Regions from separate parts of the Gracilibacillus xinjiangensis genome, predicted to be linked through region 3. Evidence: riboswitches for the same ligand, from Rfam matches in the RefSeq annotation. Region 3 holds a riboswitch; each other region holds the start of a gene.
The links. A riboswitch is a leader RNA that binds a small molecule or an ion and turns the genes downstream of it on or off. The one in region 3 is predicted to bind S-adenosylmethionine.
Positions count from the first base shown of each region.

Region 1: it holds a riboswitch for S-adenosylmethionine, as region 3 does, so the genes downstream of both, ACFOY7_RS10525 (inorganic phosphate transporter) here and ACFOY7_RS00360 (methionine ABC transporter ATP-binding protein) in region 3, are expected to answer to the same signal.
Region 2: it holds a riboswitch for S-adenosylmethionine, as region 3 does, so the genes downstream of both, ACFOY7_RS06710 (bifunctional homocysteine S-methyltransferase/methylenetetrahydrofolate reductase) here and ACFOY7_RS00360 (methionine ABC transporter ATP-binding protein) in region 3, are expected to answer to the same signal.

Region 1 is NZ_JBHSDT010000004.1:1,323,450-1,328,768, forward strand. It holds gene ACFOY7_RS10520 (methionine biosynthesis PLP-dependent protein) at 1-889, opposite strand, end outside; SAM riboswitch class I at 993-1,096, opposite strand; SAM riboswitch class I at 1,359-1,459, shown strand; gene ACFOY7_RS10525 (inorganic phosphate transporter) at 1,543-2,622, shown strand; gene cobA (uroporphyrinogen-III C-methyltransferase) at 2,615-3,367, shown strand; gene ACFOY7_RS10535 (hypothetical protein) at 3,493-3,759, opposite strand; gene ACFOY7_RS10540 (MDR family MFS transporter) at 3,869-5,319, opposite strand, start outside.
Region 2 is NZ_JBHSDT010000004.1:528,164-533,482, reverse strand. It holds gene ACFOY7_RS06720 (bifunctional metallophosphatase/5'-nucleotidase) at 1-1,117, opposite strand, end outside; gene ACFOY7_RS06715 (nitroreductase family protein) at 1,474-2,040, opposite strand; SAM riboswitch class I at 2,212-2,317, shown strand; gene ACFOY7_RS06710 (bifunctional homocysteine S-methyltransferase/methylenetetrahydrofolate reductase) at 2,405-4,249, shown strand; gene metE (5-methyltetrahydropteroyltriglutamate--homocysteine S-methyltransferase) at 4,277-5,319, shown strand, end outside.
Region 3 is NZ_JBHSDT010000001.1:67,146-72,464, forward strand. It holds gene ACFOY7_RS00345 (Cof-type HAD-IIB family hydrolase) at 1-612, opposite strand, end outside; gene ACFOY7_RS00350 (ACT domain-containing protein) at 773-1,045, shown strand; gene ACFOY7_RS00355 (PFL family protein) at 1,061-2,422, shown strand; SAM riboswitch class I at 2,539-2,645, shown strand; gene ACFOY7_RS00360 (methionine ABC transporter ATP-binding protein) at 2,753-3,778, shown strand; gene ACFOY7_RS00365 (methionine ABC transporter permease) at 3,771-4,439, shown strand; gene ACFOY7_RS00370 (MetQ/NlpA family ABC transporter substrate-binding protein) at 4,469-5,311, shown strand.

The sequences.
Region 1 (5,319 bases), on a different contig from region 3:
CAAGGTTTGATAGAAAACCTGCAACCATTTCTTTGTCTTTCACACGAAAGCTCATCATTGCACCTCTGCCAGGATAAAGTACATCTGTAACTAATTCATGATTTGTTAGAAATGTTGCGAGATCCTTTGCATTTTGCTGTTGTTTCTCTAACCTTAAGCTAAGTGTTTTCATCCCGCGAATTAAGAGCGTACAGTCAAATGGTGAAAGCACAGCACCTATTGCATTGTGAAGATAACCTATTCTTTCAGAGAGTTCTTCCCCTTTCGCAACAACTAAGCCAGCTAGTACATCATTATGACCACCTAAATACTTTGTAGCTGAATGGATAACAATATCGGCACCATCATTTAATGGCTGTTGTAAATATGGGGTATAAAATGTATTGTCAACAATAAACAGTAAATCATGTTTTTTAGCAATTGCGGCAATCTCTTTTATATCTAATTCAATTAATAATGGGTTAGTAGGTGTTTCAATAAAAATAGCTTTTGTTTTGTCCGTAATATTTGCTTCAATTTGATCAGGAGTAACATAAGTTGGTTTGATATTATATGCTTTCTGATAATGATCAAACAGGCGGTAACTTCCACCATATACATCTTCTGTTACAATAATTTGATCACCTTTTTCGAATAGGGAAAAAATAAGCTGGATTGCTGCCATTCCCGATGTACAGGCAAATCCTTTTGATCCATTTTCTAATTTAGCAATCGTTTCTTCGACAATATCTCTCGTAGGATTTTTGGATCTTGTATAATCAAATCCCGTTGATTCACCAATCGTACGATGTTGATATGCTGTCGATAAATAGATCGGAGCTTCTACTGCTCCAGTTTTTGGATCTGATTCATTTCCGATTTTTGCAAGTATAGTTTCAATATGTTTCAACAGGCCCACATCCTTTAATGCAAATTTTACCTCTTTTTCTAAATTGAAAAAGGCTTTCTTCTTTGATAAGAAGAAAGCCCTGTAAGGTTAAGGTTTACTAATCTCCTTATCTTTGGTAAGAATACCGTCTGGAATTAGCACCATGCATCGAATATGCTGGTTGCTGAGGTGTCAACGGGCCAGTCCCTAAACCTCTCTGGATAAGTGTAAAACGAATTATTTAGTTTTAATGGAAATACTATACATACTATCATACAATTCTCCAGTATAAATATCAAGGAAATTTTCTAAAAAAAATTAAAACCTAGTAAATGTATGGGATATAAGGGTTTTCGGCCGAAAAGCCTATTATTTCAATAAATACCACTATTGACAATAAGTAATTTTGCCATTATATTCAATACAAATACCCAGTAATTATCGAGAGAAACTAACCGAATACTTCATTAAGAATACGATTCAATAACAATTCTTATCAAGAGAGATGGAGGGGCTGGCCCGTAGAAATCTCAGCAACAGGCATTATGTACTGTGCTAATTCCAGCAAGTATATCACTTGGCAGATAAGAAGGAGGTAAAACTTCTGCTTTATGCTAAAGTGGGAGTTTTTTATTATATAAAATGTGTTGCCAACTTTAATATAAGGAAGTAGGATGAAAATGTTAGTGATTATTGCAATATTAGCGGCGTGTCTGTTTGCATTTAATATAGGAGCAAGTGGTTCTGCAGCGAGTATGGGGGTCGCTTATGGAGCAAAGGTAATTAAAAACAGGAAAACAGCATTGTTTTTAGCGGGATTAGGTGCGATCATTGGTGCATTATGGGGTGGTCAGCATGTAACAAACACGTTAGGCAAAGGAATTATTTCCGAAGAGATTATTGATGTTCCCATTGCGGCAATTATCCTGTTAGTCGCTGGCGGAACACTATTAATCACAAACTCTATCGGTATTCCTTTATCAACTAGTGAAGTTACAGTAGGTGCGATTGTTGGTGTAGGTATCTCGTTTCAGCAACTTTATGTAACGAGTATCTTTCATATTGTCAGCTTATGGCTAATAATTCCCTTTCTTGCATTTATGATTACATTTACTTTTGAAAAGTTACGTACAAAATTTCATCATAAAATTAAAATGAAACCATCCCATAAATTGCTGGCAGTACTGTTGATGTTTACTGGTTTCTTTGAAGCGATTGCAGCAGGGATGAACAATGTCGCAAATGCTCTAGGTCCTTTAGTAGGTGCAGATATTATGTCAATGGAAGTCGGTTTGCCATTATTCGCAGTAATTGTAGCATTTGGAAGCTTTTTGTTCGGTGGCAAGGTATTGGAAACAAATGCAAAGAAAATTACGAGCTTATCACTAGCAAATGGTGTAGTGATATCCAGTACAACAGGATTCCTTGTTATTATCGCGTCCTTCCTGGGTATTCCGATTCCTATGACACAAGTGACAACGACTGCTATTGTAGGTATTAGTGCAACGAAAAGCTGGAAAGATGTCTGGAAACAAAAAATAGTTCACCAGATTGCAAAAGTCTGGATTACATCTCCCATTATTTCATTAGTCATTGCCTATAGCTTAACAGAAATGATTGTTCACCAGTCATTCTATACTGTAGTATTATTACTGCTAACCATTATGATTACATTCGTTTTACTGAAATATGAAGTAAAAGCAGATAAGAAGATAAAGAAGCAAACGAGAAGGGAATGGCAAGCAAATGAGTAAAGTTTACATCGTAGGAGCGGGACCGGGAGATAAGGAACTAATAACATTAAAAGGTTTAAGAGCAATTAAAGAAGCTGATGTGATTCTATATGATAGATTAATTAATAAAGAACTGTTAGATTATGCGAAAGAAGGCTGTGAGTTGATCTTTTGCGGAAAAAAACCGAGATTACATGGTTTGATTCAAGAGGAAATTCATCGTTTACTAGTTCACCATGCCAAACAAGGAAAAGTTGTCACAAGGCTAAAAGGTGGAGATCCATTTATATTCGGCCGTGGCGGGGAAGAAGGGCAAGTATTGAAAGTAGAGAATATCCCTTTTGAAATTGTTCCGGGAATTACATCAGGCATCAGTGCTGCAGCTTATGCAGGGATACCGTTAACACACCGGGGAATAAGTGGTTCTGTGAGCTTTGTCAATGCATCCAATCCGGATAACCGTGCAGTGGAAGAATGGGAACATATTGCAAAAGGAGCAGACACTCTTTGCTTCTATATGGGGGTAAGACACTTTCCGAAAACTGCACAATATTTAATACAAGCAGGACTTGACCCCAATACTCCTGTTGCAATCATTCATTGGGGAACATTTACACACCAAAAAACAGTTATTGGTACATTAGAAAATATAGAAAAAAGAATGGGCGAGATTAGCAATCCTTCCATGATTGTTGTCGGTAAAGTGGTTGATTTGCATAAGGACCTGCAATGGTTCGAACAAATCGCCGTAGAACAGTTGAACTAAAGGGAATAACCATTCTTTGGACTATCTTCTATACGAGCGGTTAGCTTCTTGGGAAGACTGTATCCAAAAGATAGCATCGATTATTTACGGAACGCATGGTATCATGGTATAATCGTTCCGTAAATCTAATCCTGATCAATAACCCGCTCAATCTGTTCCTTATCTTTCTCCCAATCCCATTCTGGATTGATTTGATTGAGAAATGCCTGGACTTGATCATTGGACAAATCTTGCTCACCATTAGAGTTATTTTGATAGGATTTCAGCTCCCATTCGCCACCTTTTTTATTTACAGGCATTGTCCATTTCACTGTGAAAATATAGTCATTGTTATTAATATCCGCATGAATCAGCAATATATCCTTATGAAGAATCATGTTTGATAATTTCATATTGATACTCCCTCCCATATTACAGCTGGCTTTTCTTTATTATACCACAAAAAATAAGCGCTTTCTTCCATTGGGTAAAAAAAGGCTTATCAATAAGACAAACCTAATATTACTTATCTTTCGGATATATTTTCGGGAAAAATAATAGAATAATAAATGTGAGGAGGCCGATTACAAATAATCCCTGATACACATTATGTAAGGCAAAACTTAATCCATCCTGTATTGCGAGCAGTTCATTAGGATCAAAAGTCTGGCGCATTTCTTCATCAAGTAATATTTCTGTGTTGCTAATTTCTGCATTAACTTCTGCTTCCTGAAAATATTTTCTCATTTGCTGGTTCATCAACCCGCCTAGAAATGATGCACCAACAGCACTTCCGATGATCCGCATAAACATATTTAAGGATGTAGCAACACCACGCACATTCCAATCCACATGATTTTGAATCGAGACAATAAAGGTAGTGCTGGACAGTCCCATCCCGACACCGATAATGAATGAACTGATTGCCGCGTAGACTGGTCCTTTATCCGAATCAAGTAATGAGAACAGGAAGGTCCCGATTAACAGTGCGGTTCCCCCTAAAAGAGCAGTTGTTCGAAAGCCGATCTTTAACACTAAATGTCCGGCAACCGTAGCAAAAATTGGCCAGCCAATCGACATTGTACTTAATGTAAAGCCGGCAACAATCGCTGACTCTTCCATCACCCCTTGTACATATGTTGGCAGAAAACTAGACAGCCCTAATATAATCATGCCAGAAAATAATGTTGCCAGATTTGCGATAATAATTAATCGATCTTTCCAGAGAAAAAGCGGCATCATTGGTGATACTGCCCTTTTTTCCTGCCATACAAACAGCCCCATACATGCAATAAATAGTAACAAAAGAGAAACTGTCTCAAGTGAAGTCCATGTCCAGACTGTTCCTGCTTGGACAAAAACAATAATTAAGGCAGATATACCGACTAAAAATAAAGCAGAACCGATGTAATCAATTGATTTCTTTTCCTTACCAACATCTTCATGGAAGAAACGATAAACACCGATGATCCCGAGAATGCCAAGCGGTATGTTCATCCAGAAAATCCAGGCCCAATCAATAAACTGGACAATAACACCGCCAAGCAGCGGGCCAAGGACTGAAGAGATTCCCCAGACACTTGCTAAGTAGCCTTGAACTTTTGCCCGTTCTTTCAGTGTGTACATGTCTCCAACGATTGTCGTCACAATTGGCTGAATCGCACCAGCTCCTATACCTTGAATAAGTCGGTATATAACAAGTGCTGTCATTGAATGAGCCAAACCACATAATATCGACCCTGTGAGAAATATGATGACTCCAAACATAAATACCGGTTTGCGGCCAAACAGGTCAGCTAGCTTGCCATAAACCATTGTTGTAATTGCCTGCATTAATAAGAAACTGGAAAAAACCCAACTGTATAGCGTGAATCCACCTAAATCTCCCACAATATTAGGCATAGCTGTAGCAACAATGGTACCTTCAATTGCAGCCATAAACATGGATAGAACGAGTGCAATTAAGACAAGTG
Region 2 (5,319 bases), on a different contig from region 3:
TATAGTTGGATACAATATCTCTCATTGTCACTCTGGCAGGGAAACCTGGCGATTGGTCATGAAATAAAGCGGTACAAGAAATTGTTACATTGGCAATATCCATTTGCAATAAATTGATATATTCAACAAAAGGATGCTCCTCTAACCTTGCTTGAAATGGATCAGAAATACTCATATCTCCAACCACTTCCGTTATCGGCTGGTCCAGCCACTCCTGAACTTCCTTTTCATCCTTTTCTATTAATTCAAAAATTTCCCGATCTGTATGGATTTTCTCATCAACATAGTGCAGCTTTGACTGAATAGAGTGTACTGCTCCTCCATCCCACTCTATAGAAATTTCACCTAACGCTTGACCATTATTGCCTGTTTGGATCACTGTCACACCATTTATATTGGCTGTGATATAACGGTGCTGATGTCCTGTAATAAGTATGTCGATCCCTTCAACTTCCTGGCAAATCTGATAGCCTTGATTTTCTCCTGTAAGCGCCTCTGTTGGCTCGCCACCATCTGGGTCTCTTTCTAAACCACCATGGTAACAAACAACTAACAGATCTGGTTGTTCCAATTCTTTTACTTTCTTTACCCATTTCTTAGCAGATGTACAAGCATCTTCAAATAGCAGGCCCTTAATATGATTTGGGTCTTCCCAATTAGGAATATAGTGAGTAGTAAGACCGATAAATGCTATTTTCTTCCCTGCTGTTTCTTTGATCAAATATGGTTTACCGAAAAAAGGCTCTTTTGTTTCCTCATCTAAAATATTGGCTGATAACCATGGATACTGAGAATTTTCAATTACCGCTTGAAGATACTCTAATCCATAATTAAATTCATGATTGCCGAATACAGAGAAATCGTAGTTTAACCGGTTTGCTATATGAACTAAAGGACTCGTTTGTTCCTTATGATATTTTGCAAAGTAATATGTAAAAGGACTGCCTTGGATAAAATCGCCATTATCCATGATGATGACATCATTCTGTTCTCTTATCTTTTTCATAATTGTTGCGATTTTTGCTAGACCCATGTTTTCTTCTATCATATTTCTGTAATTTGTTGGTGCAATATATCCATGAATATCACTTGTTATACAAATGGATAGTTTCTGCATGTTATCTCTCCTCTACTAATTCATTCATCTCATTATAACGAAAAACTATTAGCAACAGGAAAAAGTTTACACTATCTTTACTCAGTTTTAACACTTAGTTTTCATTCATTTGTTATATTAAAAGTGTTCCAAATTGAGCAATGCTGCAAAGATTGCTTTCTCACAAAATGATAGCCCCTTTTTCTTGTTTGCCGATGACACGTTTCATCGGCATATTTTTATGTCCTTATTTAGCGACACTCTAATATAATCACTTGAGTGTCAGGCTAAATAGTTTCCTAACCAAGCTGTATGGCTATTATTATTAGCAATTCATACGCACAAAAAAACCACACCTTAATCAGATGTGGTCACCGTTATGATAATTCTGTTATTCGCTCTGATGCAGGTATTCTTGGCAAAGGTTTTTGATCTTTTGCCGGGTAGCCAACTTGCAATAATCCAATGACACGTTCATTTTCCTGTAATCCGATTAAATCTTTTGTTTCATCACAGAATGCTAATTTCCCGGTTTTCCAAAACACACTTAAACCTTCTTCCCATGCTAACAAGCTGAAATTCTGGATTAAACAACTAGTAGAAGCATAGTCTTCCTCAATAAACTTCTCAATTGGATTAATATGATTAATAACAAAAATAATAAAAGGAACATCCATTATTTTTTGATATCCTATCTCACCGATTTTTTCCAACTCTTCTGCTGACACAGTTTTTGCCTTTTCTTTTGCAATCTCGCGATTAATTTCAGCAAGTTTCTTCTTCGTCTCCCCTGTTACAAAAACGAAACGCCAGGGTTCTGTCATTTTATGATTTGGGACCCATACAGCAACATCTAATAGTTCTTTCATCAGATCAACTGATACGGGATCTTCTTTATATACGGAAATGGACCGGCGTTCTTTAATTAACTGCTTTACATTCATTTTCATCCACCTCTATCCCTCAATTGAGAATCATTTTCAATGATATCATAAATTCTTCACCCATACAAGTTCATTTAGCTTAATAGGGAAAATATTCAATAATTTAGAAAAACATCTTGATAATGATTTACTTTTCATGTAATATGTTGACAGCGAAAACTTTATAGCAATCTCTTATCAAGAGAGGTGGAGGGACTGGCCCTACGATACCTCAGCAACCGTCTATCACTAGACAAGGTGCTAAATCCAGCAAGCAAACATGCTTGAAAGATGAGGAACAAGGAATATTCCCATTAAGGGCCTTCATCAATCAAGGATGAAGGCCTTTTTTAATGTACTTACCTATAGAAAGGAGGTGAATAGAATGAAAGATCTTCGTAAACAATTGGAAGAAAATATCCTTATTGCTGATGGGGCGATTGGGACATTACTATACGCACATGGTGTTGATCAATGCTTTGAAGCATTCAACCTATCAAAGCCGAATGAAGTATTGCAAGTTCATCGCTCTTATATAGAAGCAGGTGCTGACATCATCCAGACAAACACATATGGCGCCAACTATATTAAACTGGCTCGTTTTGGCTTGGAAGAACAGGTGCATCAAATTAACGTAAAAGCAGTACAACTCGCTAAGCAAGCTGCAAATGAAAACACATTTGTTTTAGGAACAATTGGCGGGATAAGAGGTGTACAAAAACTAGTTACATCAAAGAAGGAAATCACACGAAGCTTTAAAGAACAGTTATTTACATTGCTTTTAGAAGGCATTGATGGAATCTTACTAGAAACATATTACGATCTTGAAGAATTAAAAACTGCTTTAAAGATTGTTAGAAAAGAGACTGACCTGCCTATCATTACGAATGTTTCGATGCATGAACCAGGTATATTGGAAAATGGAACATTATTAACAGATGCATTTTACCAATTAGAGGAATTAGGTGCAGATGTGGCAGGGATTAATTGCCGCCTGGGGCCTCATCATATGATTGAATCATTAGAGTCTGTTCCATTACTTGAAAAGGCTTATCTGTCAGCATTTCCGAATGCTAGTTTACCAGCATATGAAAACGGAAAGCTGGTATACAGTGAACAAACCGATTATTTCAAGCAATGTGCCAAAAAGTTCCGCGACCAAGGTGTCCGGCTTATTGGCGGTTGCTGTGGCACTACCCCGGAGCATATAAAAGCATTAAAAACAGGCATAAAAGGACTTTTACCGATCACCAATAAAGAAGTAAGAGAAAACCCGCTAATTATTACACAATCAGACCCTCAACTAGAGAATCATCAACCAACCTTACTTGATAAAGTAAAAGAAAGACATACTGTGATTGTGGAATTAGATGCACCTAAGCATTTAGAGATTGATGAATTTCTTGAAGGTGTGAAGCAATTAGATAAAGCTGGTGTCGATGCCATTACTTTAGCAGACAATTCCCTTGCTACACCTAGAATAAGCAACCTTGCGATGGCAATCAAAATGAAAGAACTGAATATTGGCGTAAAACCACTCATTCACTTAACCTGTCGTGATCGCAATTTAATTGGACTGCAAGCACATCTCATGGGACTACATACATTAGATTTCCATGACATATTAGCGATAACAGGTGACCCAACCAGAATTGGCGGTTTCCCTGGTGCATCTTCCGTCTTTGATGTCACATCATTTGAATTAATCCGCCTGATCAAACAATGTAACACAGGATTATCCTTTTCAGGTGCCTCCCTGCGAAAAAAAACAAATTTCCAAGTAGCTGCTGCATTTAACCCAAATGTTGCAAACTTAGAAAAAGCAGTAAAGCGAATGGAAAAGAAAATAGAACATGGTGCTGATTACTTCCTAACCCAACCAATCTTCAACCATGAGCAAATTATCGCTTTATATCGTGAAACAAAGCACTTGAAAACACCTGTTTTCATCGGCATTATGCCATTAGTCTCACATAAAAACGCTGAATTCCTCCATCATGAAGTTCCGGGCATGAAACTTTCTGATGAGGTTCGCGCAAGAATGCAAGCACAAGTCAGCCGCAATGATGCAATACAAGAAGGAATACAAATTGCTAAAGAATTGATCGACACAGCTATTAACTATTTTAATGGAATTTACTTAATTACGCCATTCATGAACTATCAAATTACGACAGAATTAACGAAATATATTATAAAAGTGAAAAACGAAAAGAAAATACTGCATTAAATTTGCGAATATAGGAGTGTGTTCATAATGACAACATATATTAGTTCAAATCTAGGATATCCACGCATTGGGAAAGACAGAGAATGGAAAAAAGCTTTGGAATCTTATTGGAGAAACGAGATAACAGAAGATGAATTAAAGACGGAAACCAAACAATTGCGTCTTGCTAATTTAAAAAAACAACAAGACCTTAACATTGATCTAATTCCTGTCGGAGATTTCTCTTTTTATGACCATGTGCTTGATACGGCATTTTCTTTTGGTCTGATTCCCAAAAGGTTTCAGGAATTAGATGAAAAATCGATTGATACTTATTTCGCAATTGCACGCGGGACAAAAGAAGCAGTTGCAGCTGAGATGACCAAATGGTTTAACACCAATTATCATTACATTGTTCCAGAACTGAATGATGTCACACCAAGGTTAATAGAAAACCGGGCGTTAACTTATTACAATGAAGCAAAAGCAGAATTAGGCATTAACGGGAAACCGGTTCTGGTTGGACCTGTAACTTTTGTAAAGTTATCCAAAGGGTATAGGGATACTAATTTTGAAGCAATCGTTGAGTCTTTCTTACCTCTTTATGAACAGGTTTTAGAAGAACTTGTTGATGCAGGTGCAGACTGGATTCAAATAGATGAACCAATCTTAGGCACAAACCTTTCCGAAAAGGAAATCGCATTGATCGCAAAAGTTTATCAACAATTAACAGCAAGTGTACCGCATGCCAAAATTATTTTACAAACATATTTTGAAACAGTACAACATTACGATGAAGTTGTGAAACTACCTGTTGCAGCAATCGGCTTAGACTTCGTTCACGGTGAACATCTTCATGCAATCAAAAAATGGGGATTCCCTAAAGATAAAATCCTGGCTGCAGGTATAATTAATGGCCGAAATGTATGGCGATCAGATTTAGACGACAAATTAGCACTTATCAATGAAATTCAATCAATTACTAATGCAGAAACGATGATCATCCAGCCATCATGTTCTTTGTTGCATGTACCCGTAACAAAAAAGACGGAAAGGAAAATAGACCAGGTGATCTTAGATGGATTAAGCTT
Region 3 (5,319 bases):
AGCCTTTTCAATCATTTTAATATCATTTAAACTGTCGCCAGCTACCATTACCTGGTCCATAGTAATACCTAAACGGTCACATACTATTTCAATCGCTGCTGCTTTATTTACCCCGGCTGCATTCACTTCGATATTAGTTGGACTGGAATTACTTAATTCAATCTCATCCCATTCTCCCAATGTCTGCATTAATTTTTCTTTCACGTCTGGAGTTTCCGTATCAAAACCGAATTTTAACCATTCATGTGCATTAACATCTTCAGGTACTTCGCCTCGCCATATTTTATCAATGGATGACAGCCATGCCCATGTCTTGTGTTCTTCTTTTAGGGCAATAAGTTTTTCCATCACCTTCACATCTAATGTTTGTCTGGCAATCAATTCACCTGTCATTGTCCAAATTTCACTGCCATTCACTGTAATTAAATAATGAATGTCCAGTTCTTTTGCTATTTCAGAACTTGTTTGATAATGTCTGCCTGTTGAAATGATAACCTCAACACCTTTTTCACGCGCCTTTATAATTGCTTCCTTATTTGCTTCTGACACTTTGTGTTTCGTATTTAGTAACGTTCCATCCATATCTAATGCAATTAACCGAATGTCCTTCATTTAGAATCCTCCTTTACCCTTTTTATTTTATGTGATACCAACTAATTTAGCAAAAATGCGAAGGTTATTTCATGTTATAATGTGTATATTATAGCAACATGGTATTGATACTATGTTTATAATTTATATTGAGATTAAAGGAATTCATGAGGTGATTTATATGCAAAAACGAGCTGTAGTAAGTGTTGTTGGTAAAGATCAGGTTGGTATTATCGCCAAAGTTACAACCATCTTAGCAGAAAATAAAGTCAATATTTCTGACATTAGTCAAACGATCTTACAAGATTTCTTTACAATGATCATGCTGATTGATATTAATGATCCAAACAAGTTAAGTATACTTCAAAAAAATTTTGAACCTGTTGAACAAGAACTTGGACTTAAAATTAATATTCAATTAGAAGATGTTTTTCAAGCAATGCATCGTGTTTAATAAGGAGGAAGTTGAATGGCTATAGCTTTTACAGAAATCCAGGAAACCATACGGATGGTAGAAATGGAACATTTGGACATAAGAACAGTTACAATGGGTATTAGCCTCCGTGATTGTGCTGATCCTGACTTTTCTCAACTGAAAGAAAAGGTGTATAAGAAAATTACAACATATGCAAAAAATTTACAAACAACCGCAAATCAAGTCGCAGAAGAATATGGGGTTCCAATCATTAATAAAAGGATTGCCATTTCCCCTGTTGCTGAATTACTTGGAACTGCTTCAAAAGAACAAGCAGTTGAACTTGCTAAAACGTTGGATGATGCGGCAAAATATTTGAATATTGATTTTATTGGTGGTTATTCCGCATTAGTACATAAAGGCATCTCAAAAGGCGACCAAATCCTGTTAGATGCATTACCGGAAGCATTAAGCCAAACTGAAAGGGTTTGTGCATCTATCTCAGTTGCAACTACAAGAACTGGAATTAATATGGATGCTGTCGCACAAATGGGTAAGATCATTAAAAAAACGGCAGAATTGACAAAGGAACAAAACAGTATTGGGTGTGCCAAGTTAGTTGTTTTTTGTAACCCTGTTGAAGACAATCCATTTATGGCAGGTGCGTTTCATGGTGCAGGCGAGGGTGAAGCAGTACTAAGTGTAGGGGTTAGTGGCCCTGGTGTTGTTTTAAATGCATTAAGAAGGTATCCAGATGCAGACCTTGGCGAAGTTTCTGATGTGATTAAAAAAACGGCCTTCAAAATCACTAGAGCAGGAGAATTAATTGGACGGGTTGTTGCCGAACGCCTCAATGTACCATTTGGAATAATGGACCTGTCACTTGCTCCAACCAATGCAATGAATGATAGTGTTGCAGAAATTTTAGAAGAAATTGGACTAGAGCGTGTTGGTACACATGGTACAATAGCGGCCCTTGCTTTAATGAATGATGCGGTAAAAAAAGGCGGAGCAATGGCTAGTTCTTATGTTGGTGGTTTAAGCGGTGCTTTTATACCTGTAAGTGAAGACAATGGAATGATCCGCGGCATTGAAGATAATGCTCTTACACTTTCTAAGTTAGAGGCTATGACTTGTGTATGCTCTGTCGGTTTAGATATGATTGCATTAGATGGCAAGGCTAGCCCGGAAACACTTGGAGCAATAATCGCTGATGAAGCTGCAATTGGTATGATAAATAAAAAAACAACTGCTGTAAGAGTGATCCCGGTTATAGGGAAAGAAGCTGGTGAAGTTGTAGAGTTTGGTGGATTATTGGGGCGAGCTCCCATCATTGGTGTAAACCAGTTCAGTTCAGATAAACTCATCCAAAGAGGCGGGAGAATACCTGCACCAATCCAGGCATTAACCAATTAACTTTGATACAATAATATTGTTTAACTATTGGAATAATTAGATAATTCAAACTTTTTATTGTATTATTGACTAGTATTAAGAAAGATGCTATGATATCGACTAATGAAAAGAATAGACTCTTATCAAGAGAGGTGGAGGGACTGGCCCTATGAAACCCAGCAACCGTTAGAATTCGTTCTAAAAGGTGCTAATTCCACAAAGTGTATGCTTTGAAAGATAAGAGGACATCACGGGATACAATAGTCCTTTCTGTCCTCTTGTGCAGAAAGGACTTTTTTATGTTCTTTTCTAATTACTTGTCTTAACTTGCGAGGAAAGGAGTGGATTCAGTTGATTCAAATAAAAAACTTAAAGAAATTATATCAAACAAAGAAACAAAGTGTTCAAGCAGTGGATGATGTTTCTTTAACAATAAATCAAGGAGAGATCTTTGGTGTAATAGGGTACAGCGGTGCTGGTAAAAGTACATTTATCAGACTAATAAATCGATTAGAAGAACCCACTTCGGGATCTATTAAAATACATGATAAAGATATTACCAAAATGGCAGCGAATGAACTACGCATAAAACGTCAAAAAATTGGAATGATCTTTCAACATTTTAATTTACTGTGGTCAAGAACTGTCTTTGATAATATTGCATTCCCACTTGAAATTGCTGGTGTTTCAAAAGCAGAGGTAAAAAAGAAAGTTTCTGAACTTATTAATCTAGTAGGATTATCCGGTAAAGAAAATAGTTATCCATCACAATTAAGTGGTGGTCAAAAACAAAGAGTAGGTATTGCAAGAGCTTTAGCCAATGACCCGGAAGTCTTATTATGTGATGAAGCCACTTCTGCTCTCGATCCGGAAACGACAGATGATATCCTCGATTTGCTTGTTTCTATTAATCAAAAACTTGGTCTTACTATTATCCTGATTACTCACGAAATGCATGTAATTCAAAAGATTTGTCATCGTGTTGCTGTAATGGAGAATGGTAAAGTAGTGGAAACTGGCGAAGTACTAGATGTCTTTGTCCGACCGCAATCCAAAACGACGAAAAGATTTGTTCAGCAACTAAATCCATTAGAACATGAACAAGATAAATTAGCAGAATTTATTAATGACAGAAGCGATAGTGAAGTAATTAAACTTCATTTTATTGGAAAAGATACAAAGCGTGCACTAATTAGTGAAATCGCAAAAAATTTTACTGTAGAAGTAAACATACTACAAGGTTCCATTACCCCAACACAAGAAGGTTCGTTTGGGACATTATATATTGAATTAAATGGAGAAAGTGATGTTTTAACAAATACAATAAAATATATCAAAGATGCTGGAGTGGAAGTCGAGGTGTTAAAACATGCTTAACGAATGGTTTCCGAATGTTATTCCAGGAGATGTATGGGTTGCTACACAAGAAACATTGTATATGACAATCATTGCAGTTATTGGCACATTAATTTTAGGTATTTTATTAGGGTTGCTACTATTTTTAACAGATCAGGGAAACCTATGGGAAAACCGAATTATTAATTTTATTACAGCTCTAGTTGTTAATGTCTTCCGCGCCATCCCTTTCATCATATTAGTTTTGCTTTTATTCCCTTTTACCGATTTTTTAATCGGTACAATCAGAGGTTGGAAGGCTGCTTTACCTGCTCTAATTGTTGGAGCAGCTCCATTTTACGCAAGACTGGTTGAAATTGGATTAAAAGAAGTGGATAAAGGTGTGGTGGAAGCAGCTAAATCAATGGGAGCAAAAGCACATACGATAATATTTAAAGTCTTATTGCCAGAATCTATGCCTGCATTAATATCTGGTTTAACTGTCACAAGTATTGCATTGATAGGCTATACAGCAATGGCTGGTGTCATAGGCGCTGGAGGCTTAGGTGATTTGGCTTATATGAAAGGCTTTTTAAGAAGAGATTTTGATGTCGTACTATTGTGTACTATTCTTATCATTTTCCTTGTCTTCATCTTACAATTTATAGGTGATTTACTATCGAAAATGGTTGATAAAAGATAAATATAAAATAGTTGAAAGGATGATTTAAAATGAAAAAATTGTTAAGTTTATTATTAGCAACATTGTTATTTTTGGTATTAGCAGCATGCGGGAACTCCGAGAAGGAGGAAGCAACTGATGGGGAGAATGGGGATGAACCAGTTGCTATTACAGTTGGTGCTACTAGTGTTCCACATGCAGAACTATTGGAACAAGCTGTACCAATTCTTGCTGAGGAAGGAATTGAACTTACTGTTGAGACATATCAGGAATACACTTTCTTAAATGAAGATACTGATAATGGAACGATCGATGCTAACTATTTCCAACACATTCCTTACTTTGAAGGGCAAAAAGAAGAATTTGGTTTTGATATCGTTAATTTAGGCGGAATTCATATTGAGCCAATTGGGATATATTCTCAAGATATTACTAGCAAAGATGACATACCTGAAGGCACTGCTTTTATTATGAGCCGTAACGTACCAGATCACGGGAGAATTCTTACTCTTTTAGAAAAAGAAGGATTAATAACACTTGATGAGAATGTAGATAAGCAATCTGCTACTATTGAAGACATCGTAGATAACCCGTTAAATTTAGAATTTGATGTAAGTATTGACCCAGGTTTTCTTCCGGAGCTTTATGACAGAGAATCAAATGCACTGTTAGCGATTAATACAAACTATGCATTAGAAGCTGGACTAGTACCAACAGAAGATGCATTAATTCTCGAAGATACAGATTCACCTTACGTAAACATCATCGCTGCTCGCAGTGAAGATGAAAACAATGGAGCACTTCTAAGACTTGTAGAAGTATTGCGTTCAGAAGAAATTCAAAACTTTATTAACGAGGAATACCAAGGTTCCGTAATCCCGGTTACAGAATAAGTAAGAAG